3 regions of the Kitasatospora dryopteridis genome follow, and region 3 is predicted to be linked to each of the others. Evidence: predicted binding sites of a transcription regulator. Region 3 holds the regulator's gene; each other region holds the start of a gene.
What was found. Region 3 encodes HrcA, which represses chaperone genes, less so after heat shock. Its sites were predicted from a motif close to TTNGCACTCNGNNNNNCNGAGTGCNAA; they were not measured.

Region 1 (7,709 bases), 670 kb from region 3:
GCGCCGCCCGGGAGGTGCGTACGCCCGGAGCCCCGGGCTCGCACCCCGGGACGACCCGGCGCACTGCCACCCGATTGCCACGCGGAGCCTGACCACCACCATGCCCCGTTTGTCCGTTTTTATAGCTTCCATACGGTCATTGACTGTTGTGTCGGTGTGTGGGTGACTTGTCCTGGTGAGTGGCGTAAGTCATATTTCCAGGTGTCCGTACCGGCCCCGTGCAGCCTCGCCGCAGCTAGCGGGCCCCGAGTCCTTTTTGCAGCCGTCGATCCGAGCCCGAGTCCTGAGTCATTGAAGGGAATGAGCCATGGCAGATTTCTCCCGCCTCCCCGGCCCCAACGCAGACCTCTGGGACTGGCAGCTCTCCGCCGCCTGCCGCGGCGTCGACAGTTCTCTCTTCTTCCACCCCGAGGGCGAGCGCGGGGCCGCGCGCAGCTCGCGCGAGGCCAGTGCCAAGGAGGTCTGCATGCGGTGCCCGGTGCGGGCCGAGTGCGCGGCGCACGCACTGGCCGTGCGCGAGCCGTACGGCGTGTGGGGCGGCCTGACCGAGGACGAGCGCGAGGAACTGCTCGGCCGCTCCCGCAACCGGCAGCTGGCCGAGGTGCCGCTGGCCATGCCGGCGAACGTCCGGCGGTGAGGTGCGGTCAGACTCGGCGCACCGGGGTCCGGCCGGACCGAGAATGGAGAAACGTTTCAGCGGCGACCAGGCAGGGCGGCCGCCGACCGGTCAGCGGGCGGCGGCCGCTGCCGTGAGCTGATCCAGCATCAGGCCCACCGCGGGCACCCCGGCCAGGTCCGGCAGGGTCAGGGCCACCACCTCGCGCCGCACGGGCTCCCCCGCGGTGGTCGCCAACGGCACCACCGCCACCCCCTCGCGGCGCACCGCGTCCAGCGCCATGCCCGGCAGCACCGCGACCCCCAGTCCGGCTGCCACCAGGCCCACCACCGCGGGGTAGTCGTCGGTCGCGAAGTCGATCCGGGGCTCGAAGCCCGCCCCGGCGCACAGCTCCACCAGGTGCCCGCGGCACTGCGGACAGCCCGCGATCCACGGCTCGTCCGCCAGCTCCCCCAGCCCCACCGGCTGCCGGCCGTCCCGGTCCGCGAGCCGGTGGCCCGCCGGCACCAGCACCACCAGCGGATCGTCCAGCAGCGGCTGCACCACCAGGTCCGACCAGTCGGTCGCCGCGGCCGAGGCGGCCGCCTCCAGCACCGCCGCCGCACGGGCCTCGCGGGGCGAGGCGTGCGGGGAGGGTGCCACCGCGGCACCGCCCTGCGAGTCCGGGTACCGGAACGCCAGCGCCACCTCGCACTCCCCCGCCCGCAGCATCCCCGGCGACTCCGGCGGCTCCGCCTCCACCAGTGACACCCGCATCCCCGGGCTGGCCGCCCTGACCTGGGCCACCGCCCGCGGCACCAGCGTGGAGCTCGCCGTCGGGAACGACACCAGCCGCACCCGGCCCGAACGGAGGCCGGCGATCGCCGCCACCTCCTCCTCCGCGGCGGACAGACCGGCCAGGATGCCGGAGGCGTGCTTCAGCAGCACCTCGCCCGCCTCGCTGAGCTGCATGCCCTTCCCGGAGCGGACCACCAGGGGGGTGGCCACCGACTTCTCCAGCGCCTTCATCTGCTGGCTGACGGCCGGCTGGGTGCAGCCGAGTTCGCGGGCGGCCGCGGAGAAGGAGCCGGTCCGGGCGACAGCGCGGAGAACACGAAGGTGGCGGGCCTCGATCATGGCTCAGTTATAAGCCACCCTTTGACCCCGGCGGAACCGACCGCCGCGGATGGCGGGCACCGGCCGGGCAGGGGCGTCCCGGGGGTGCGTCGGCATGCCCCCGCTTCCGGAAACGCCGGAGGCCCGGCCGTTCCCGCCGTGGGGCGGGAGGGCCGGGCCTCCGGGGTGGCCGACTCGGGGTCAGTGGGAGTGGCCGTGGCCGTGCGAGTGGCCGTGGCCGTTGTCGGCCTCCTCTTCCTTCTTCTCCACCACGAGGGTCTCGGTGGTGAGGAGCAGGGAGGCGATGGAGGCGGCGTTCTCCAGGGCGGAGCGGGTGACCTTGACCGGGTCGATGACGCCGGCCTTCACCAGGTCGCCGTACTCGCCGGTGGCGGCGTTGTAGCCGTGGCCGGTCTCCAGGTCGGCGACCTTGGAGGTGATGACGTAGCCCTCCAGGCCGGCGTTCTGGGCGATCCAGCGCAGCGGCTCGGCGAGCGCCTTGCGGACGACCGCGACACCGGTGGCCTCGTCGCCGGACAGGCCGAGGCCGCCCTCGAGGACCTTGGCGGCGTGGACGAGCGAGGCGCCACCGCCGGCGACGATGCCCTCCTCGACCGCGGCGCGGGTCGCGGAGATGGCGTCCTCCAGGCGGTGCTTGCGCTCCTTGAGCTCCACCTCGGTGGCGGCGCCGACCTTGATGACGCAGACGCCGCCGGCCAGCTTGGCCAGGCGCTCCTGCAGCTTCTCGCGGTCCCAGTCGGAGTCGGTGGCGGCGATCTCGGCCTTGATCTGGCCGACGCGGCCGGCCACGGCGTCCGAGTCGCCGGCACCGTCGACGAGGATGGTCTCGTCCTTGGTGACGGTGACGCGGCGGGCGGTGCCGAGCACGTCCAGGCCGACCTGGTCGAGCTTGAGGCCGACCTCCTCGGAGATGACGGTGCCGCCGGTGAGGACGGCGATGTCGCCGAGGATCGCCTTGCGGCGGTCGCCGAAGCCCGGGGCCTTGACGGCCACCGCGTTGAAGGTGCCGCGGATCTTGTTGACCACGAGGGTGGACAGCGCCTCGCCGTCGACGTCCTCGGCGATGATCAGCAGCGGGCGGGAGCCGCCCTGCAGGATCTTCTCCAGCAGCGGGAGGAGCTCCTGGATGGAGGAGATCTTGCCCTGGTTGATCAGGATGTACGGGTCCTCGAGGACCGCCTCCTGGCGCTCCGCGTCGGTCACGAAGTACGGCGACAGGTAGCCCTTGTCGAACTGCATGCCCTCGGTGAACTCGAGCTCGACGCCGAAGGTGTTGGACTCCTCGACGGTGATGACACCGTCCTTGCCGACCTTGTCGATCGCCTCGGCGATGAGCTCGCCGACCTGGGTGTCCTGGGCGGAGAGGGACGCGACGGCGGCGACGTCGTCCTTGCCCTCGATCTCGCGGGCCACCGAGAGCAGGTGCTCGGAGACGGCGGCGACGGCCTTGTCGATGCCCTTCTTCAGGGCGGCCGGGCCGGCGCCGGCGGCGACGTTGCGCAGACCCTCGTTGACCAGGGCCTGGGCGAGCACGGTCGCGGTGGTGGTGCCGTCACCAGCGACGTCGTTGGTCTTGGTGGCCACCTCCTTGACGAGCTGTGCGCCGAGGTTCTCGTACGGGTCGTCGAGCTCGACCTCGCGGGCGATGGTCACACCGTCGTTGGTGATGGTGGGGGCGCCGAACTTCTTGTCGATGACGACGTTGCGGCCCTTGGGGCCGATGGTCACCTTCACCGTGTCGGCAAGCTTGTTGACACCGCGCTCCAGCGAGCGGCGGGCGTCCTCGTCGAACTGCAGGATCTTCGCCATGTTCCCGTTTCCTCAGGGTTTTACGGATTGACCAACAAGCACGCCCCGGCCCGGGTCAGAGCTGACGCGGTTCCGGGGCGGGCCGTTACGACTTACTTCTCGATGATGGCGAGAACGTCGCGAGCCGAGAGGACGAGGTACTCCTCGCCCTGGTACTTGACCTCGGTGCCGCCGTACTTGGAGTACAGGACGATGTCACCGACGGCGACGTCGAGCGGCAGGCGCTGGCCGTCCTCGAAGCGGCCCGGGCCGACGGCCAGGACGACGCCCTCCTGGGGCTTCTCCTTGGCGGTGTCCGGGATAACCAGGCCGGAGGCCGTGGTGGTCTCGGCGTCGAGCGGCTGGACCACGATGCGGTCCTCGAGCGGCTTGATGGCAACCTTGCTGCTGGTGGTCACGTCCGAGCTCCCCTTCGGAGATTACGGGGTTGTCTAACAGGGAAGGGCGATGTCCGCAGGCCTGCCGTCGCGGGGGTCAGGCGCGCTCCGTCGCATTGGCACTCCCCCAGGGGGAGTGCCAGGAACGACCATAGGCCGCGGTTAGCACTCAGTCAACCAGAGTGCCAACGGAGTCGCCCCGTGTCCCCCGGGGGAAGCTGAGTAGTCGTACTCATGTGCGTGCGCACCGCCCGCGACAGGCTTGCCCCATGGCAACGATCCGACCGTCCGTCCGCCGGGACCTCCTGCACACCGCCTGGCTGCTCGCCCTCGAAGTGCCGCTCGGCTGCCTCGCCGTCTACGCGTCCGTCGCCCTGGTGTTCGCACTCGCCACACCGGGGAGCGGCGCCGGCGCGGTGGCGATGTGCGTCGGCATCCTGCTGGCCGCGGTGGCGGTGCCGCTGGTGGGCATGGCGGCGACCGCCCGCCGGGGCTACCGGATCGCCCCGGTCTCGCTGGTGGTGCTCGGGCCGGTGCTGGTCGCGGCCGCACTGGCGGCGCTCGGCCGCTGAGCGGCGGCCCGCCGCCGGGCCCGGGGACAATGGCCGGGTGGAGATCGAATCGTTCCGGGCGCTGCTGACCGACGAGGGGCGGGCCCTGCTCGCCGAACTGCGGGAGTTCACCCCCGACCAGGAGTTGGCACTGGCCACCCGGCTGCGGCGCAGCCACCCCGCGGAGCTGGTGCGGGCGGCGCTGGAGCAGGCGCGGCTGCGGCAGCGGGCCAGGGCGAAGTTCGGCGCGGACGCCGACGCCATGCACTTCACCCCGAACGGCGTGGAGCAGGCGACCCGGCGCAGCGTCGCCGAGTGGCGGGCGGCCCGGTTCGCGGGCCTGGGGGTGCGGCGGCTGGCCGACCTGTGCTGCGGCATCGGCGGGGACGCGATCGCGCTGGCCCGGGCCGGGGTGTCGGTGCTGGCCGTCGACCGGGATCCGTTGACCTGTGCGGTGGCGGAGGCGAATGCCGCCGCGCTGGGCCTCGCCGACCTGGTGGAGGTGCGCTGCGCGGACGTCACGGAGGTGGACGTCGAGGGCTTCGACGCGGTGTTCACCGATCCGGCGCGGCGCACCTCGCGGGGGCGGGTCTTCGACCCGGAGGCGTACTCGCCGCCGCTGTCCTGGGCGCTGGAGACGGCGCGGCGCACGCCGTTCGGGGCGTTGAAGGTCGCTCCCGGCATTCCGCACGAGCTGGTGCCGGAGGGGGCCGAGGCGGAGTGGGTCTCCGACCACGGGGAGGTCAAGGAGGCGGTGATCTGGTTCGGCACGGCCGCTGCGGCGCCGTACCGGGCGACGGTGCTGCCGGGCGGGCACAGCCTGTCGGGCACCGGTGAGCGCGCGGAGGCGGGCCCGGTGGGCCGCTTCCTGTACGAGCCGGACGGCGCGGTGATCCGGGCCGGGCTGGTGGCGGACGTGGCGGAGCACGTCGGCGGCCGGCTGGTGGACCCGCAGATCGCGTACGTGACGGCGGACGAGCTGGTGCCCACCCGCTTCGCGCACGCCTACGAGATCGGCGAGGTGCAGCCGTACAACGTGAAGCGGTTGAAGGCGCTGCTGCGCGAGCGCGGGGCGGGCACGGTGGTGATCAAGAAGCGGGGGATCTCGATCACGCCGGAGGAGCTGCGCCGGCAGCTGAAGCCGAGCGGGCCGCACGAGGTGACGGTGATTCTGAGCCGCACGGACCACGGGCCGCTGATGATGCTGGGTCAGCCGGCGGCGATGTAGTCCTCCAGGCGGCCGACGGAGAAGCCCTGTTCCTGGATGCGGGCGAGCAGTTCGCCGAACATCTTGGTCATGGTCTCGCCCTTGAGGTCCTTGGGGCCGCGGAAGTGGGCGAGGATGATGTCGCCGGGGCGGAGCTTCTTGTCGGCGGACTGGTACTGCATGTCGTGGATCTGCATGGACTCGCGCCAGAGCACCACGGCGCGCGGGCCGCACTGGCGGACGGCGCTGTTCAGGCCGGGGCTGTGCGCGCCGTCGCCGTAGGGCGGGCGGAACAGCAGCGGGGCGGTGCCGTACTGCTCGGTGAGAGCGCTCTGGGCGTCGCAGACCTCGGCCTTCTGCCGGTCGGCGGAGAGGCCGCTCATCGCGGGGTGGTCGGTGCTGTGGTTGTGGATGCGGTTGCCGAGGGCCTGCAGCGGCTTGAAGTAGCCGTAGTCGCTGCGGACGATGTTGCGGGTCAGGAACATCGAGAAGGGCACCTTGAGGTCGGTGGCCATCTCGACGAACTTCGGGTCCTTCTCGGCGCCGTCGTCGATGGTGATGAAGACGACCTTGTCGGTGGTCGGCACCTCGCTGAAGACCGGGACGGGCCCGGTGGCCGGCAGCTTGACCGGCTTGTCGGCGGGCGCGGCCGGGGCGGCGGGCAGCGGCTTGAGGCCCCACTTGGCCCAGGCCGCTGCGGGGGCCGCGGCCGGATCGCCGGCGGGGGCGGCCGCCGCGGTGGTGGCGGGCGCGCCGCTCGCGGGCGCGGTGGTGCGGGCCGGCGGGGCCTGCGCCGCGCTGCGCGGGGTGCTGCCGCACGCCGTCAGGGTCGCCAGGAGGGCCGCTGCCCCCAGGACGCAGGACAAGGACCTCTTCGGCAACGCGCGCTCCCCCACCCAGCCCGGCCGCAGTACCGGGTCAGCGATTTCTCAGGAAAGCACGCTACTCGACGTGCGTACTGGTGAACGACCACCGGTGGACGGGTCGCGCGAGCAACCCGTCCGGCGGATCGGGGACGTGCCCCGGCTCGCCCGTCCACCAGGTGATGAGCAGGACGCGGTCGCCCGCGGCGGTGAAGAGTTCCAGCCGCTCGGGACCGGCGGCGCGCAGGCCGGGCAGCGCCCTCTCGCGCACCCAGTGCTCCAGCTCGGCGGCCCGCCCCTCGGCGGCACGGGCCTCCCACATGTGGGCCCGGGTCACCCGAGCGACTCGTGGGCGTGCGCGTGGAACTCGGTGTGCGGGACGTGCACCTCGGTGACCGGCAGCGAGGAGTCCGCGGACAGGTCGAAGGCGGAGGGGGTGCGGTTGCGCCGGACCATCTCGGCGCCGAGCGCGGCGACCATCGCGCCGTTGTCGGTGCACAGGCCCGGGCGGGGCACCCGCAGCACGATGCCGGCCTTGTCGCAGCGCTGCTGGGCCATCTCGCGCAGGCGGGAGTTGGCGGCGACGCCGCCGCCGATCATCAGGTGGTCGACGCCGTTGTCCTTGCAGGCCCGGACGGCCTTGCGGGTGAGCACGTCGGTGACGGCCTCCTGGAAGGAGGCGGCGACGTCGGCGATCGGCACCTCCTCGCCGGCCCGGCGCCTGGCCTCCACCCAGCGGGCGACGGCGGTCTTCAGGCCGGAGAAGGAGAAGTCGTACGCGGGGTCGTTCGCCGCGCTCAGGCCGCGCGGGAAGGCGATGGCCTTCCCGTCGCCCTCGCGGGCGGTGCGGTCGACGATCGGGCCGCCGGGGAAGCCGAGGCCGAGCACCCGGGCGACCTTGTCGAAGGCCTCGCCGGCGGCGTCGTCGATGGTGGCGCCGAGCGGGCGGACGTCGCTGGTGATGTCGGCGGACAGCAGCAGCGAGGAGTGGCCGCCGGAGACCAGCAGCGCCATGGTCGGCTCGGGCAGCCGGCCGTGCTCCAGCTGGTCGACGCAGATGTGCGAGGCGAGGTGGTTGACGCCGTACAGCGGCTTGTCGAGCGCCCAGGCGTAGGCCTTGGCGGCGGAGACGCCGACCAGCAGCGCGCCGGCCAGGCCGGGGCCGGCGGT
Region 2 (7,709 bases), 1.8 Mb from region 3:
TGGATCAGCGCGTAGCCGTGCCGCGGGGCGTCCGCGAGCGCGGTGAGCAGGAGCAGCGTGGGCTCCTGCATGCTTCGTTCCGTCATGTCGACTACATATACCGGTCACCGACATATGGAGTCAGGCGATTCGCCGAATCCGCGGGGGCGCAGAATGGGTGTCATGACCGATGCGCTGCTGGACCGTTGGAACGAGCTGCTGCACCGCTGCGGGGCCGCGGCGGACCCGGAGCCCTACGGGCGGGACCTGTTGGCCCGCTGGTCCGAGCCGCAGCGCCGCTACCACACGGTGGAGCACCTGGCCGCCGTGCTCGACCACGTGGACGCGCTCGCCGACCGCGCCGAGAACGCCGACGCGGTGCGGCTCGCCGCCTGGTTCCACGACGCGGTCTACCGCCCGGACCGTTCGGAGAACGAGGAGCGCAGCGCCCAGCTGGCCGTCCGCGCGCTGCGCGAGGCGGGCCTGGCCGAGGAACTGGTCGCCGAGACCGCCCGGCTGGTGCGGCTGACGACCGGTCACGGCTGCGAGCCGGGCGACCGCAACGGGGAGGTGCTCTGCGACGCGGACCTCGCGATCCTCGGCTCCGACGAGGACCGCTACGCGGCGTACACGGCGGCCGTGCGCGAGGAGTACGCCTTCGTCCCCGAGGAGGCGTTCCGGGCCGGGCGGGCGGCGATCCTGCGGCAGCTGCTGGAGCTGCCCTCGCTCTACCGCACGCCGGAGGCGCTGGCCCGCTTCGACGCCCCCGCCCGGGCCAACCTGGCGGCGGAGCTCAGGAGCCTGGAGAGCTGACCTTGCGCCGGCGCAGTCCGGCCGCGGTCAGCCGCGCGACCAGCTCCTTGCTGCCCACCGGCCGGGCGCCGAGGGCGACGGCCCGGTCGTACCAGGCGGCCGGGATGTCGTAGTGGTCGCGTTCGAAGCCCTTCGCCGGCGCACCGAGGAGTTCGGCGAAGGCGTGCAGTTCCTCGTAGCTGGCGTCGCTGACCAGGTGGGACCAGAACTTGCCGTGGCCGGGCCAGGTCGGCGGGTCTATGAGGATCACGAGAGCTCCCCGACCGGCGCCACCACCACGCCGCGCTTGCCGCACACCCAGTGCGGGTCGGGGCCGAGCTCCGGCTCCACGCTCAGCGCGTGCGGGTCGTCCTCGGCGGCGCAGTCCGCGCACAGCGGCCAGCGCCCGTACGCCTCCAGCAGGGCGTCCTGCACGTCCTGGGCGACCAGCCCGAGGACGAACCCGGCACCGTCCGGCCACTGCTCCAGCCACCACCGCCGGTGCGTCACCGCATCCTCCACCAGCGACACCACCGCCGCATCCGCCACGTCCCGGGCGGTCAGGTCGGCGAGGATCAGCGCACGGGCACCGTGCAGGGCGGCTTCGATCTCAGGACTGGCCATCCGCCCATTCTCCCGCAGCTCACTTGCCGGCCGGGAACCCCTCCGTGCTCAGCTCGATCGCGAACGGCTCGGGCAGCTCGACCGGCTGCCCGAACGGCGTGCGGACACCCCGCTGGTACCGCCCCTGGTCCGGCTCGGAGAACAGGGTGACGGTCGGCCCCTCCTCGTCGAACCGGTCGACCAGCAGGAAGAGCGGGACGGGTGCGTGACCGTACGCCCAGAGCTTCTTCGTGCGGTCGAGCCGGGCGGTGCGCTTCGAGGTGATCTCCACCGCCATCAGCAGCCCGGCCGCGTCGATCGAGGCTTCCTGCGCCACCAAGCGCGCCTTGTCCACCACCACCAGGTCGGGAACGTACAGCTTCTCCAGTGGGACGATCTCCGTGCCCAGGGTCTGGTAGACGCCAACCTCTCGCGGCAGGCACTCGAGCAGCGCCTGGTGAACCTCACCGGCAATCACGTTGTGGCCCACGTTGGGCGGCGGCACCAAGCGGATCTCCCCCTCGTCGATCTCCGCGCGCCAGCCCTCGGGGACGTCCAGCTCCAGCCAGGTGTTCAGCAGGTAGTCCCACTGACGCCCCGGCTCGACCGACATCGCAGTCACCGCCGACCTCCTGTCTCCCGTTCGACGCTCGTGGTCGTCACTGTACGGATCGTCCGAGGTGCCCCATCCGGTCATGGGCCCAGCGTCCCACGGAGGAGTGAACGGCGGGGGGAATGCCGCGAGGGCGGCCTCCCCGTGGTGGGGAGACCGCCCTCGCGGAGCGTTCCGGGCTGCTGATCCTCGGGAGGATCAGAAGTCCATGTCACCGCCCGGCATGCCGCCGCCGGCGGCCGCGGAGGCCTTCTCCGGCTTGTCGGCGATGACGGCCTCGGTGGTGAGGAAGAGCGCCGCGATGGAGGCGGCGTTCTGCAGCGCGGAACGGGTGACCTTGGCCGGGTCGATGATGCCCGCGGCGATGAGGTCGACGTACTCGTTGCTGGCGGCGTTCAGGCCGTGGCCGGCGGGGAGGTTGCGCACCTTCTCCACCACGACGCCGCCCTCGAGGCCGGCGTTGGTCGCGATCTGCTTGATCGGGGCCTCGAGCGCCACGCGGACGATGTTGGCACCGGTGGCCTCGTCGCCCTCCAGCTCCAGCTTGTCGAACGCGACACCGGCCTGCAGCAGGGCGACGCCACCACCGGCGACGATGCCCTCCTCGACGGCGGCCTTGGCGTTGCGGACGGCGTCCTCGATGCGGTGCTTGCGCTCCTTGAGCTCCACCTCGGTGGCCGCGCCGGCCTTGATGACGGCCACGCCGCCGGCCAGCTTGGCGAGGCGCTCCTGGAGCTTCTCGCGGTCGTAGTCCGAGTCGCTGTTCTCGATCTCGGCGCGGATCTGGTTCACGCGGCCGGCGACCTGCTCGCTGTCGCCGCCACCGTCGACGATGGTGGTCTCGTCCTTGGTGATGACCACCTTGCGGGCGGTGCCCAGCAGGTCGAGGCCCGCGTTCTCCAGCTTGAGGCCGACCTCCTCGGAGATGACGGTGCCGCCGGTGAGGATGGCGATGTCGCCGAGCATGGCCTTGCGGCGGTCGCCGAAGCCCGGGGCCTTGACGGCGACGGACTTGAAGGTGCCGCGGATCTTGTTCACGACCAGGGTCGACAGGGCCTCGCCCTCGACGTCCTCGGCGATGATGACGAGCGGCTTGCCGCTCTGCATGACCTTCTCGAGCAGCGGGAGGAGGTCCTTGACCGAGGAGATCTTGGAGTTGGCGATGAGGATGTACGGGTCCTCGAAGCTGGTCTCCATGCGCTCCAGGTCGGTGGCGAAGTACGCGGAGATGTAGCCCTTGTCGAAGCGCATGCCCTCGGTGAGCTCGAGCTCCAGGCCGAAGGTGTTGCTCTCCTCGACGGTGATGACGCCTTCCTTGCCGACCTTGTCCATGGCCTCGGCGATGAGCTCGCCGATCTGGGTGTCGGCGGCGGAGATGGAGGCGGTGGAGGCGATCTGCTCCTTGGTCTCCACGTCCTTGGCCTGGGCGAGCAGCTGGTCGGAGACGGCCGAGACGGCCTTCTCGATACCGCGCTTCAGGGCCATCGGGTTGGCGCCGGCGGCGACGTTGCGCAGACCCTCGCGGACGAGCGCCTGGGCGAGCACGGTGGCGGTGGTGGTGCCGTCACCCGCGACGTCGTCGGTCTTCTTGGCGACCTCCTTGACGAGCTCCGCGCCGATCTTCTCGTACGGGTCCTCGAGCTCGATCTCCTTGGCGATGGAGACACCGTCGTTGGTGATCGTGGGGGCGCCCCACTTCTTCTCAAGGACGACGTTGCGGCCCTTGGGGCCGAGCGTGACCTTGACGGCGTCGGCAAGCTGGTTCATACCGCGCTCAAGGCCGCGGCGAGCTTCCTCATCAAAAGCGATGATCTTGGCCATCTGAAGTGGTCCTCCGGGACACGGTCGACTGCTCGGACCAGAGGTGCCCGCGACGGACGGCCCTGTGAGCGGGGGTCCTTTCCCCTACCGCTCGCCGGGGCCTCACCGACCCGGTCCGCTTGTCACTCTCATGCTGTGAGTGCTAACGCCAATGATTAGCACTCACAGGTGGCGAGTGCAAGCCCGATCGCCGTGTCCCCGCGGACCGGCCGTACCGGTTCCGGACACGACGCAGGCCCGTACGACGTGTCGTACGGGCCTGTCGCGAAGAAACCGCCGACCAGCTCGTGACGAGCCGAGGGCTCCGCAGGTTTCGAAGGTCAGCCCGCGGCGGCACGAACCATGTCCGCCTGCGGCCCCTTCTGCCCCTGGGAGATCTCGAACTCGACCCGCTGGCCCTCTTCGAGGGTGCGGTAGCCGTCCATCTGGATCGCGCTGTAGTGGACGAACACGTCCGCACCACCGTCGACCGCGATGAAGCCGTAGCCCTTCTCCGCGTTGAACCACTTGACGGTGCCCTGAGCCATTCCGAACTCCCCTTGTGCTGTGCTGGCCATTCACGGGTCCGCAGTCTTTGCGGGCCCAGGTCCGGTGGGCCTGCCCGAGGGAACCCCCCCTGGGCGCAGCCCTGCACGCCGCAGACCACCGCCCGCGGCCCTTCAACGGGTCCGGCGGACGGGTGAATGCGTCGACCGCGGCTGAATGTATCCGGACAGGAGCCCTGTGCAACAGGGCCAACTTCATGGAAATCCCGGGCCATGACAAGGGATATGACGGGATGAAAGCGGCGGATCTCGGCAATTCACGCCGGACATAACGGGCAGAAAACGACATATTGCCGTATGAATTCTGACACTTGCCTGACAGGTTCGTCCCCGTGCCGTCCGTGCCCCGTCTCAGCGGGCGGACGTGGCCGTCGATCGGCCCCTGAGCGCTGCGCACACGATCCGACCGGTCGGCCGGGCTGCGGAATTCCGGGTATTGCGGCTGATCAGGGCGGGCGGCGCGGAGGGGAGCACTGCCACGGCCGAACTCTACTCCCCGTCAGGCGGTGGTATTTCCACCCGGCACGGCGAGAGCCGCCGCCGGGACCGGAAAATCGGGTTCCGGTCCCGGCGGCGGCTCTCCGCTTCCCGTCTCGGACGGGCCGTCAGCAGCCGCCGGCCACCGCGGGGATGATCGACACCGAGGCGCCGTCCTTGACCGCGGTCTCCAGGCCGTCGGCGAAGCGCACGTCGTCGTCGTTCACGTAGACGTTGACGAAGCGGCGGAGCTTGCCGGCGTCGTCCAGGATGCGGGCGGAGATGCCGGTGTGGTTCTGCTCCAGGTCCGCGATGACCGCGGCCAGGGTGTCGCCCTCGGCGGTCACCTCGGCGGAGCCGCCGGTGTAGGTGCGCAGGATGGTCGGGATGCGGACGGTGGCGCTCATGCGGTGCTCCTTGCGGACGGGGGTGGGCTGCTTAGACGAGGCCGGCGGCGCGGAAGGACTCCAGCGTCGGGCGGATGGTGGCGGTCAGACCGGCGTCGGCGACCGCGTCGAGGGTCTTCAGGCCGTCGCCGGTGTTGATCGCGACGGTCTCCTTCGACGGGTCCAGCTGCCCGGTCTCGACCAGCTTCTTGAGGACGCCGACGGTCACGCCGCCCGCGGTCTCGGCGAAGATGCCCTCGGTGCGCGCCAGCAGCTTGATGGCGGCCACCACCTCGGCGTCGGTGACGTCCTCGACGGCACCACCGGTACGGCGAGCGATGTCCAGCACGTACGGGCCGTCGGCCGGGTTGCCGATCGCCAGCGACTTGGCGATGGTCTGCGGCTTGACCGGGCGGATCACGTCGTGGCCGGCCTTGAAGGCGGCGGAGACCGGGGAGCAGCCCTCGGCCTGGGCGCCGAAGATCCTGTAGGGGCGGTCCTCGACCAGGCCGAGCTTGATCAGCTCCTGCAGGCCCTTGTCGATCTTGGTGAGCTGGGAGCCCGACGCGATCGGGATCACGATCTGCTCCGGCAGCCGCCAGCCGAGCTGCTCGCAGATCTCGAAGGCCAGCGTCTTGGAGCCCTCGCCGTAGTACGGGCGGAGGTTGACGTTGACGAAGCCCCAGCCCTCGCCGGCCGGGTCGCCGATCAGCTCGGAGCAGAAGCGGTTCACGTCGTCGTAGTTGCCGTCGATGCCGACCAGGGCGCCTCCGTACACACCGGCCATGACGATCTTGCCCTGCTCCAGGTCGTGCGGGATGAACACGCAGGACTTGAATCCGGCCCGGGCCGCGGCCGCGCCGACCGCGCCGGCCAGGTTGCCGGTGGAGGAGCAGGAGAGCGTGGTGAAGTCGAAGGCGCGGGCGGCCTCGATGGCGCAGGCCACCACCCGGTCCTTGAAGGAGTGCGTGGGGTTGCCCGAGTCGTCCTTGACGTGCAGCTGGGCGGTGAAACCGAGCTCGCGGCCGAGGTTGTCGGCCTTCACCAGCGGGGTCCAGCCGGGGTTCAGGTTGGGCTTGCCGGCCACGTCCGCGGGCACCGGCAGCAGCGGGGCGTAGCGCCAGATGCTGGCCGGGCCGGCCTCGATCCGCTTGCGGAGCTCCGCGGCGTCGTAGCCGGAGTAGTCGTAGGCGATCTCCAGCGGGCCGAAGCACTCGAGACAGGCGAAGCTCGGGCCGAGCGGGAAGCGGGTGCCGCACTCGCGACAGGAAAGCGCTGCGGCCGGACCGAGATCGACGGCGGCAACGGGTGCAGGGGTAGCGGTAGCCATGGTGGCGGAGGCCTCTCTCCTCATCTTCCCCGTGACGCGGTTGCGCCACAGGCCGGAATTGGCACCTGTCCCGCGGGCCTGCGACCGCCGCGCGAGAAGGTTGCCGGGACGTCAACGGGCCGTTCCCTCAGTCCCTCTGGATGAGCTCTGTGAAGTTGTGTGTCGTGCGCTGCGGCGACCCCGGCGTGCGAAGGCTCGATCGCAGTACGAAGACTGTATCCGAAGGCCCGGGCGCCGAGAGGTTGCGTCCGATCCGCGAGATGGAAGTTGCGAGGAGCGAGACCGTGACCGAGTTGCCCCGTCCCGACGTCCTCCCGGAGGTGGCGTCCTGGCTGCGTCGCCGCTCCTGGACGGCGGCCGACCGCCCCCTGGAGCGGCTGCTCGCCGCCAAGCGGGCGGCGGGCCGGGCCGGCACCGTCAGCGTCGTCCTGCCCGCACTCGACGAGGAACCGACCGTCGGGGAGATCGTCGCCACCGTCCGCGAGGAGCTGATGGAGCGCCACCCCCTGGTCGACGAACTGGTGGTGGTCGACTCCGGCTCGGTCGACCGGACCGCCGAGACCGCCCGCGCGGCCGGCGCCCGCGTGGTGCACAGGGACGACGTACTCCCCCGGCTCGCGGCGGCCCCCGGCAAGGGCGAGGTGCTCTGGCGCTCGCTGCTGGTGACCACCGGCGAGATCGTCTGCTTCGTCGACGCCGACCTGCGGGAGTTCGACCCGGCCTTCGTCTCCGGCATCGTCGGCCCGCTCCTCACCGACCCCGGGATCCAGCTGGTCAAGGCGATGTACGACCGTCCGCTGGAGACCGAGGGGGCGGTGGTGCCGGCCGGCGGCGGACGGGTAACCGAGCTGGTCGCCCGGCCGCTGCTCAACCTGCACTGGCCGCAGCTGGCCGGCTTCGTCCAGCCGCTCGGCGGCGAGTACGCGGCGCGCCGTTCGCTGCTGGAGCGGCTGCCCTTCCCGACCGGGTACGGGGTGGAACTCGGCCTGCTGGTGGACGCCCTGGAGGAGGTCGGCCTGGACGCGCTGGCCCAGGTCGACGTCGGGGTGCGGCACCACCGCCACCAGGACGGCCAGGCGCTCGGGCGAATGGCCGCCACGATCTACCGCACCGCCCTGGAGCGGCTCGACCGCGCCCACCGGCTGAAGGCCGGCGAGGACCTC
Region 3 (7,709 bases):
CCAGGTCCGGCAGCTCCTCCGGTGTGTGCCGGGCCAGTAGCCACGAGTACCCGTAGTCGTCGCGGGAGGCCTCCACCGGGACGCCGCCGCGGTCGGTGTCCGCGTCCAGCAGCGCCCGGACCTGCCGCTTCACCTCCTCGAAGGCACCGCCCTCGACGGCCGCGAAGCAGACCGAGCCCAGCCCGGTCGGCAGGAACCCGGCCGCCGCCTCCAGCGTGAGCGCGGCGGACGGGATGCCGAACAGCTGGTCCAGGTCCGGCTTCACCGGCTTGCTCCGCCCGAGCAGGGTGTCCAGGAATCCCATGACCGTCCTCTCCCCGGCCGTCAGCGGCCGAGCTCGGCGGAGATCTTCGCCAGCTGCGCCAGCCGCTGCTCCAGCGACGGGTGGGTGGAGAACAGCTGGGACGCGGCCTCCCGCGCGTTCAGCGCCGGGGCGAAGTAGAAGGCGTTGTACGGCTGCGCCTTGCGCAGGTCCTCGGTCGGGATCGCGGCGATCTGCCCGGTGACCTTGGTCAGCGCGGAGGCCAGCGCGCTCGGCCGCCCGGTCAGCTGCGCCGCCGAGCGGTCGGCGGCCAGCTCCCGGTAGCGCGACAGCATCCGGGTCAGCAGGAAGCTCAGCGCGTAGACGACCATGCTGACCAGCGGGACGACGATCAGCGCGATCGCCGTGTTCGGGTCGTTGCTGTTGCGGTTGCCGCCCAGGAAGCCGCCGTACAGCGCGACCCTGGTCATCACGCCGGCCAGGACGCCGAGGAAGCCGGCCACCGTCATGACGGCCACGTCCCGGTGCGCGACGTGCGACAGCTCGTGCGCGAGGACGCCCTCCAGCTCCTCCGGCTCCAGCCGGCGCAGCAGCCCGGTGGTCACGCAGACCACCGCGTTCTGCGGGTTGCGGCCGGTGGCGAAGGCGTTCGGCATGTCGTTGCGGGCGACCGCCACCCGCGGCTTGGGCATGTCGGCCAGCGCGCAGAGCCGGTCGATCGTGCCGTGCAGCTGCGGATACTCCTCGGGCGACGCCTCGTGGGCGCCCATCGCCTTCTGGGTGATCTTGTCGCTGAACCAGAACTGCGCGACGAACAGGCCGCCGGACAGCACCAGGATCAGCGGCCAGGCACCGCGCAGCAGGACGATCAGCAGCCCGGTGAACCCCACGTAGACCAGGCCGATCAGGAACATGGTGGTGACCATCCGGCCGGTCAGGCCGCGGTCCGGTGCGAAGCGGGAGTGCTGCCGTGTCGACGACATCGCTGCTCCTTCGGTAGCTCGCTCGCCTTCGATGCTGCCACCGGCCGCCGGACAGGGCACGGGACGCGCCCGCCGGATCGGTCGAGGATCACGTGGGAGGCCCGTTCCAGCCGTCGGGGTCGGGCACTTACACTGGCAGGTACGGTCCTGGCACTCTGCCATCCAGAGTGCCAGAGAACCGGACGGTCACCAGGTCCAACGGGCGAAGACGGAGGTGCGTGCCCCGTGGTCAATGAGCGCAGGGTCGACGAGCGTCTCATCGACACGCGTCCAAGCGTCCGCCCGCTCGACGAGCGCAGGCTCGCCGTGCTGCGCGCGATCGTCCAGGACTACGTGGGCACCGAGGAGCCGGTCGGCTCCAAGGCCCTCGTCGAGCGGCACAACCTCGGCGTCTCCCCGGCGACGGTGCGCAACGACATGGCGGCGCTGGAGGAGGACGGCTTCATTCACCAGCCCCACACCAGCGCCGGCCGCATCCCCACCGACAAGGGCTACCGCCTGTTCGTCGACCGGCTGGCCGAGGTCAAGCCGATGACCGCCCCCGAGCGCCGGGCCATCCGGCACTTCCTGGAGGGCGCAGTCGACCTCGACGACGTGGTCACCCGCACCGTCCGGCTGCTCGCCCAGCTGACCCGCCAGGTCGCGGTCGTGCAGTACCCGTCGCTGACCCGCTCCACCGTCCGGCACGTCGAACTGGTCGCGCTGGCACCCGCGAAGGTGATGCTCGTCCTGATCACCAACACCGGCCGGGTGGAGCAGCGCATCGTCGACTGCCCCGGCACGGTCGGCGAGAGCGTGCTGGCCGACCTGCGGGCCAAGCTCAACGCCCAGGCCGCAGGCCGCCGGCTGCCGGACGTGCCCTCCGTCCTGGACGACCTCCCCAACGCCTTCGAGCCCGGCGACCGGCCGATCGTCTCCACCGTGCTGGCGACGCTCTTCGAGACCCTCGCCGAGCAGAACGAGGAGCGGATCATGCTGGCCGGCACGGCCAACCTGACCCGCTTCGGGCACGACTTCCCGCTGACCATCCAGCCGGTGCTGGAGGCACTGGAGGAGCAGGTGGTGCTGCTGCGCCTGCTGGGTGAGACCGCGGAGTCCGGAATGACGGTCAGGATCGGCCGGGAGAACGAGTACGAGGGCCTCAATTCCACGTCCGTGGTCTCCGTCGGTTACGGTTCGGGCGACCAGAGCGTGGCAAAGCTGGGTGTGATCGGTCCGACCCGGATGGATTACCCGGGCACAATGGGGGCGGTGCGAGCGGTGGCACGGTACGTGGGTCAGATCCTGGCCGAGTCGTAACAGCGAGCTGCGCAACGAGCGCAGCCGGTCGGACGCAAGCACCTTCTAGAGGCGGAACAAGCGGAGCATTTGGTGGCCACGGACTACTACGCGGTACTCGGCGTCCGACGGGATGCGGGGCAGGACGAGATCAAGAAGGCGTTCCGACGCCTCGCGCGTGAGCTGCACCCGGACGTCAACCCGGACCCGAAGACCCAGGAGCGGTTCAAGGAGATCAACGCCGCCTACGAGGTGCTCTCCGACCCGGCCAAGCGCCAGGTCTACGACCTCGGCGGCGACCCGCTGTCGCCCAACGGCGGCGGTGGCGCGGGCGCGGGCGGCTTCGGCGCCGCGGGCTTCGGCTTCTCCGACATCATGGACGCCTTCTTCGGCGCCGCCGGCGGCCAGCGCGGCCCGCGCTCGCGGACCCGCCGCGGCCAGGACGCCATGATCCGCCTGGAGATCACCCTGGAGGAGGCCGCGTTCGGCACCACCAAGGAACTCCAGGTCGACACCGCCGTCACCTGCACCACCTGCTCCGGCGAGGGCGCCGCACCGGGCACCTCCGCCCAGACCTGCGACATGTGCCGCGGCAAGGGCGAGGTATCCCAGGTCACCCGGTCCTTCCTCGGCCAGGTCATGACCTCCCGCCCCTGCCCGCAGTGCCAGGGCTTCGGCACCGTCGTGCCGACCCCGTGCCCGGAGTGCGCCGGCGACGGCCGCGTCCGCGCCCGCCGCAACCTCACCGTCAAGATCCCCGCCGGTGTCGACAACGGCACCCGCATCCAGCTGGCCGGCGAGGGCGAGGTCGGCCCCGGCGGCGGCCCGGCCGGCGACCTGTACGTGGAGATCGCCGAGACCAGCCACGCGGTGTTCCAGCGGCGCGGCGACGACCTGCACTGCACCGTCACCATCCCGATGACCGCGGCCGCCCTCGGCACCCAGGTGCCGCTGCAGACCCTCGACGGGCTGGAGGAGGTCGACATCCGGCCCGGTACCCAGTCCGGGCAGTCGATCCCGCTGCACGGCCGCGGCATCACGCACCTGCGCGGCGGCGGCCGGGGCGACCTGATAGTGCATGTCGAGGTGCAGACGCCGACCAAGCTCGACCCCGAGCAGGAGGAGCTGCTGCGGCGGCTCGCCATGCTGCGCGGCGAGGAGCGCCCGTCCGGCCAGTTCGCACCGGGCCAGCAGGGCCTGTTCTCCCGCCTCAAGGACGCCTTCAACGGGCGCTAGGAGCCACCGCTCAGGGCCGACCACCAGGGGCGCGGGGGACTGCGCAATTCGGATGCGGGTCACCGTACGGACCAGGGGTCGGCCCTGAGCGCGCAGTGACCCACCCCCGGACTGCGCAGTTCCCCGCGCCCCTTCGGCACTCACTCTCGTAAGGAAGCCCCTGTCATGACTGCGCCGGTGTTCGTCGTCGAGAGTGCGGTCCTGGCCGGGGCCGTGGCCGGTGCGGTGGTGCGGCTGGACGGGCCCGAGGGGCGGCACGCGGCCGCGGTGAAGCGGCTGGAGGCCGGCGAGGCGATCACCCTGGCCGACGGGCTCGGCCTCGGGGTCGACGGCACGGTGACCGCCGTGCACGGCAAGGACGCGCTGGACGTCACCGTGGACACCGTCCGCGAGGAGCCCGAGCCGGGCCCGCGGATCGTCGTCGTCCAGGCCCTCCCCAAGGGCGACCGCGGCGAGCTCGCGGTGGAGACCATGACCGAGGTCGGCGTCGACGCGGTGATCCCGTGGGCGGCCTCCCGCTGCATCACCCAGTGGAAGGGCGACCGCGGCGCCAAGGCCCTCGCCAAGTGGCGGGCCACCGCGCGGGAGGCCGGGAAGCAGTCCCGGCGGCTGCGCTTCCCCGAGGTCCACGACCTCGTGACCACCCGTCAGCTGGCGCCGGTGCTGTCCGCGGCGGCCTTCGCGGCCGTGCTGCACGAGGACGGCGCCGAGCCGCTGGCCACCGCGGCGCTGCCGGAGAAGGGCGACATCGTGCTGGTGGTCGGCCCGGAGGGCGGCGTCTCGCCGGAGGAGCTGGCCGCCTTCGCCGAGGCGGGCGCCGCACCGTACCGGCTGGGCCCGTCGGTGCTGCGCACCTCCACGGCGGGCGTGGCGGCCGGCGCCCTGCTGCTCGGCCGCACCGGCCGCTGGTCCTGACTCCTCCCTGCCCGCGGGGCGCGCGGGCGGCCGGTTCGCGCCGGGTTCGTACGCTCAAGAAGAAACCCCCTGCGGGGCGGCGCGGCGGTGCCTAGGGTGCTGCTGTGACCGAACCGCAGAGCACCTCCCAGGGCGCCTACCTGCGCCACCCCCACCTGCACGGCGACCTGGTCGCCTTCGTCGCCGAGGACGACGTCTGGCTCGCTCCGCTGGACGGCGGCCGGGCCTGGCGGCTGACGGCGGACCAGACGCCGGTCAGCCACCCGCGCTTCTCGCCGGACGGCCGGCACGTCGCCTGGACATCGACCCGGGACGGCGCGCCGGAGATCCACGTCGCCCCCACCGACGGCGGCCCCTCCCGGCGACTCACCCACTGGGGCAGCGCCCGCACCGCGCTGCGCGGCTGGACGGCCGACGGCCGCCCGGTCGCCGTCACCACCGCCGGTCAGGCCACCCTGCGCCGCACCTGGGCCTTCGCCGTCCCGCTGGACGGCGGCGAGCCGGCCCGGCTGCCCTACGGGCCGGTCGGCGGGCTCGCCTTCGAGCCGGAGGGCGACCGCGTGCTGCTGCTGTCGGCCTTCAGCCGGGAGCCCGCGCACTGGAAGCGCTACCGCGGCGGCACCACCGGCAAGCTGTGGATCGGCGAGCGGGACTTCGAGCGGCTGCACACCGGCCTGGACGGCAACATCGAGTCGCCGCTGTGGGTCGGCGGGCCCCACAACTCCAGGATTGCCTTTCTCTCCGATCACGAGGGCACCGGGCAGCTGTACTCCAGCCTCCCCGACGGCTCCGACCTGCGCCGGCACAGCGACGGCGGGTTCTACGCCCGCAACGCCACCACCGACGGCACCCGGGTGGTCTGGCACAGCGGGGGAGACCTCTGGCTGCTCGACGACCTCGACGGCGCCGAACCGCGCCGCCTGGACATCCGGCTCGCCGGTCCGCGCACCCGCCGCCAGCCGCACCCGGTCTCGGCCGCCGGCCGGCTCGACGCCGTCGCCCCGGACCGCACCGGCCGGGCCAGCGCCGTCGTCGTCCGCGGCACCGTGCACTGGCTGACGCACCGTGAGGGCCCGGCCCGGGTGCTGGACGCCACCCCCGGCGCCCGCGCCCGCCTCGCCCGCGTGGTGCCCGGCGCCGACGGCACCCAGGGCGCCGTCTGGGTCACCGACGCCGAGGGCGACGACGCGCTCGAGTACGCGCCCGCGGTGCTCGCCGCCGACCGGCGCCGGCTGGCCGCGGGCGGCCTCGGCCGGGTCCTCGACCTGGCCGTCTCGCCGGACGGCCGACAGCTCGCCGTCGCCTCGCACGACGGCCGGGTGCTGCTCGTCGCACTCTCCGACGGCACCGTGCACGAGCTCGCCCGCAGCGAGAACGGCGAGGCCACCGGCCTGGTCTTCAGCCCGGACTCCAACTGGCTGGCCTGGTCCAGCCCGGCGCTCGGCGCCTGGTCGCTGCGCCAGATCATGCTCGCCGACCTGACCAGCCGCAGCGTCAGCGAGGCCACCCAGCAGCGGTTCGTCGACTACGCGCCGGCCTTCACCTCCGACGGCAGGCACCTGGCCTTCCTGTCGGTGCGCAGCTTCGACCCGGTGTACGACGCGCACTCCTTCGACCTGTCGTTCCCGACCGGCTGCCGCCCCTACCTGATCACCCTGGCCGCCGACACCCCGTCGCCGTTCGGCCCGCAGCGGGCCGGCCGCCCGGTCGGCGGCGAGGAGGAGGACGGCAGGCCGTCCGGCAAGGACGCCAAGGAGGGCACGGACACCGAGGACGGCGCCCCCGCCGCCACCCGGGTCGACCTGGAGGGCATCGCCGACCGCATCCTCCCCTTCCCGGTCGAGGGCGGCTCCTTCGGCAGCCTGAGGGCCACCAAGGAGGGCGTGGTCTGGACGCGGCTGCCGCTGCTCGGCGAGCTCGGCGACACCGCCGCCTCGCTGGAGGAGGACCACCCCCGCCCGGTGCTGGAGCGCTTCGACTTCAAGAAGCGCCGCGCCGAGGAGCTGGTCGGCGCCCTGGACGGCTACGCGGTCAGCGGCGACGGCTCCCGGCTGGCGGTGCTGGACGAGTCCCGGCTGCGGATCGTCCCCGCCGACCAGAAGGCCGGCGAGGACGACGAGGTCGACGTCGACCTCGCCCGGGTCCGGGTCACCGTCGACCCGGCCGCCGAGTGGCGGCAGATGTTCGACGAGAACGGCCGCATCATGCGGGACAACTTCTGGCGCGCCGACATGAACGGCGTCGACTGGGCCGGCGTCCTGCAGCGCTACCGCCCGCTGGTGGAGCGGCTCGGCAGCCACGACGAACTGGTCGACCTGCTGTGGGAGACCGTCGGCGAACTCGGCACCTCGCACGCCTACGTCACCCCGCCCGGCCGCGGCACCGAGTCCGCCCGCCGGCAGGGCCTGCTCGGCGCCGACCTCGTCCGCGACGGCGACGTCTGGCGGATCGGACGCATCCTGCCCGGCGAGTCCTCCGACCCGCGGGCCCGCTCCCCGCTGGCCGCCCCCGGCGCCGCCGTCCGCCCCGGCGACGCCGTCCTCGCCGTGGACGGCCGCCCGGTCGACCCGGTGACCGGCCCGGCCCCGCTGCTCGCGGGCACCGCCGGCCAGCCGGTCGAGCTCACCGTGGCCGGCAAGGACGGCGTCCACCGCCACCCGGTGGTCGTCCCGCTCGCCGACGACGAGGCACTGCGCTACCACGACTGGGTGGCCGGCCGCCGCGCCGAGGTCCGCGAGCGCTCCGGCGGCCAGCTCGGCTACCTGCACGTGCCCGACATGGTCTCCTCCGGCTGGGCGCAGCTCCACCGCGACCTGCGGGTCGAGCTGGCCCGCGAGGGCGTCGTCGTCGACCTGCGGGAGAACCGCGGCGGCCACACCTCCCAGCTGATCGTCGAGAAGCTCAACCGGCGGATCGTCGGCTGGGACCGCGGCCGCGACCTGGCCAACCCCGAGCCGTACCCCGGGGACGCCCCGCGCGGCCCGGTGGTGGCGCTCGCCAACGAGTTCTCCGGCTCCGACGGCGACATCGTCAAC

Region 1: a site for HrcA is predicted at 4,081-4,107, ahead of groES (co-chaperone GroES). Genes of this name have one in related genera too.
Region 2: a site for HrcA is predicted at 3,928-3,954, ahead of groL (chaperonin GroEL). Genes of this name have one in related genera too.

The regions. Positions count from the first base shown of each region.
Region 1 covers NZ_CP192749.1:3,280,256-3,287,964, forward strand. Annotated here, with positions in the region: gene ACQ614_RS14755 (WhiB family transcriptional regulator) at 308-637, shown strand; gene ACQ614_RS14760 (LysR family transcriptional regulator) at 728-1,732, opposite strand; gene groL (chaperonin GroEL) at 1,913-3,541, opposite strand; gene groES (co-chaperone GroES) at 3,634-3,939, opposite strand; gene ACQ614_RS14775 (hypothetical protein) at 4,188-4,490, shown strand; gene ACQ614_RS14780 (class I SAM-dependent methyltransferase) at 4,528-5,697, shown strand; gene ACQ614_RS14785 (polysaccharide deacetylase family protein) at 5,679-6,557, opposite strand; gene ACQ614_RS14790 (hypothetical protein) at 6,619-6,861, opposite strand; gene tsaD (tRNA (adenosine(37)-N6)-threonylcarbamoyltransferase complex transferase subunit TsaD) at 6,873-7,709, opposite strand, start outside.
Region 2 covers NZ_CP192749.1:4,446,155-4,453,863, reverse strand. Annotated here, with positions in the region: gene ACQ614_RS20365 (PadR family transcriptional regulator) at 1-86, opposite strand, end outside; gene ACQ614_RS20360 (HD domain-containing protein) at 163-792, shown strand; gene ACQ614_RS20355 (DUF4031 domain-containing protein) at 773-1,042, opposite strand; gene ACQ614_RS20350 (hypothetical protein) at 1,039-1,395, opposite strand; gene ACQ614_RS20345 (Uma2 family endonuclease) at 1,415-1,996, opposite strand; gene groL (chaperonin GroEL) at 2,186-3,808, opposite strand; gene ACQ614_RS20335 (cold-shock protein) at 4,129-4,335, opposite strand; gene ACQ614_RS20330 (ubiquitin-like small modifier protein 1) at 4,959-5,237, opposite strand; gene thrC (threonine synthase) at 5,269-6,546, opposite strand; SAM riboswitch class I at 6,564-6,693, opposite strand; gene ACQ614_RS20320 (glucosyl-3-phosphoglycerate synthase) at 6,831-7,709, shown strand, end outside.
Region 3 covers NZ_CP192749.1:2,610,442-2,618,150, reverse strand. Annotated here, with positions in the region: gene pspAB (PspA-associated protein PspAB) at 1-304, opposite strand, end outside; gene htpX (zinc metalloprotease HtpX) at 325-1,245, opposite strand; gene hrcA (heat-inducible transcriptional repressor HrcA) at 1,504-2,544, shown strand; gene dnaJ (molecular chaperone DnaJ) at 2,617-3,759, shown strand; gene ACQ614_RS11890 (16S rRNA (uracil(1498)-N(3))-methyltransferase) at 3,925-4,674, shown strand; gene ACQ614_RS11885 (S41 family peptidase) at 4,779-7,709, shown strand, end outside.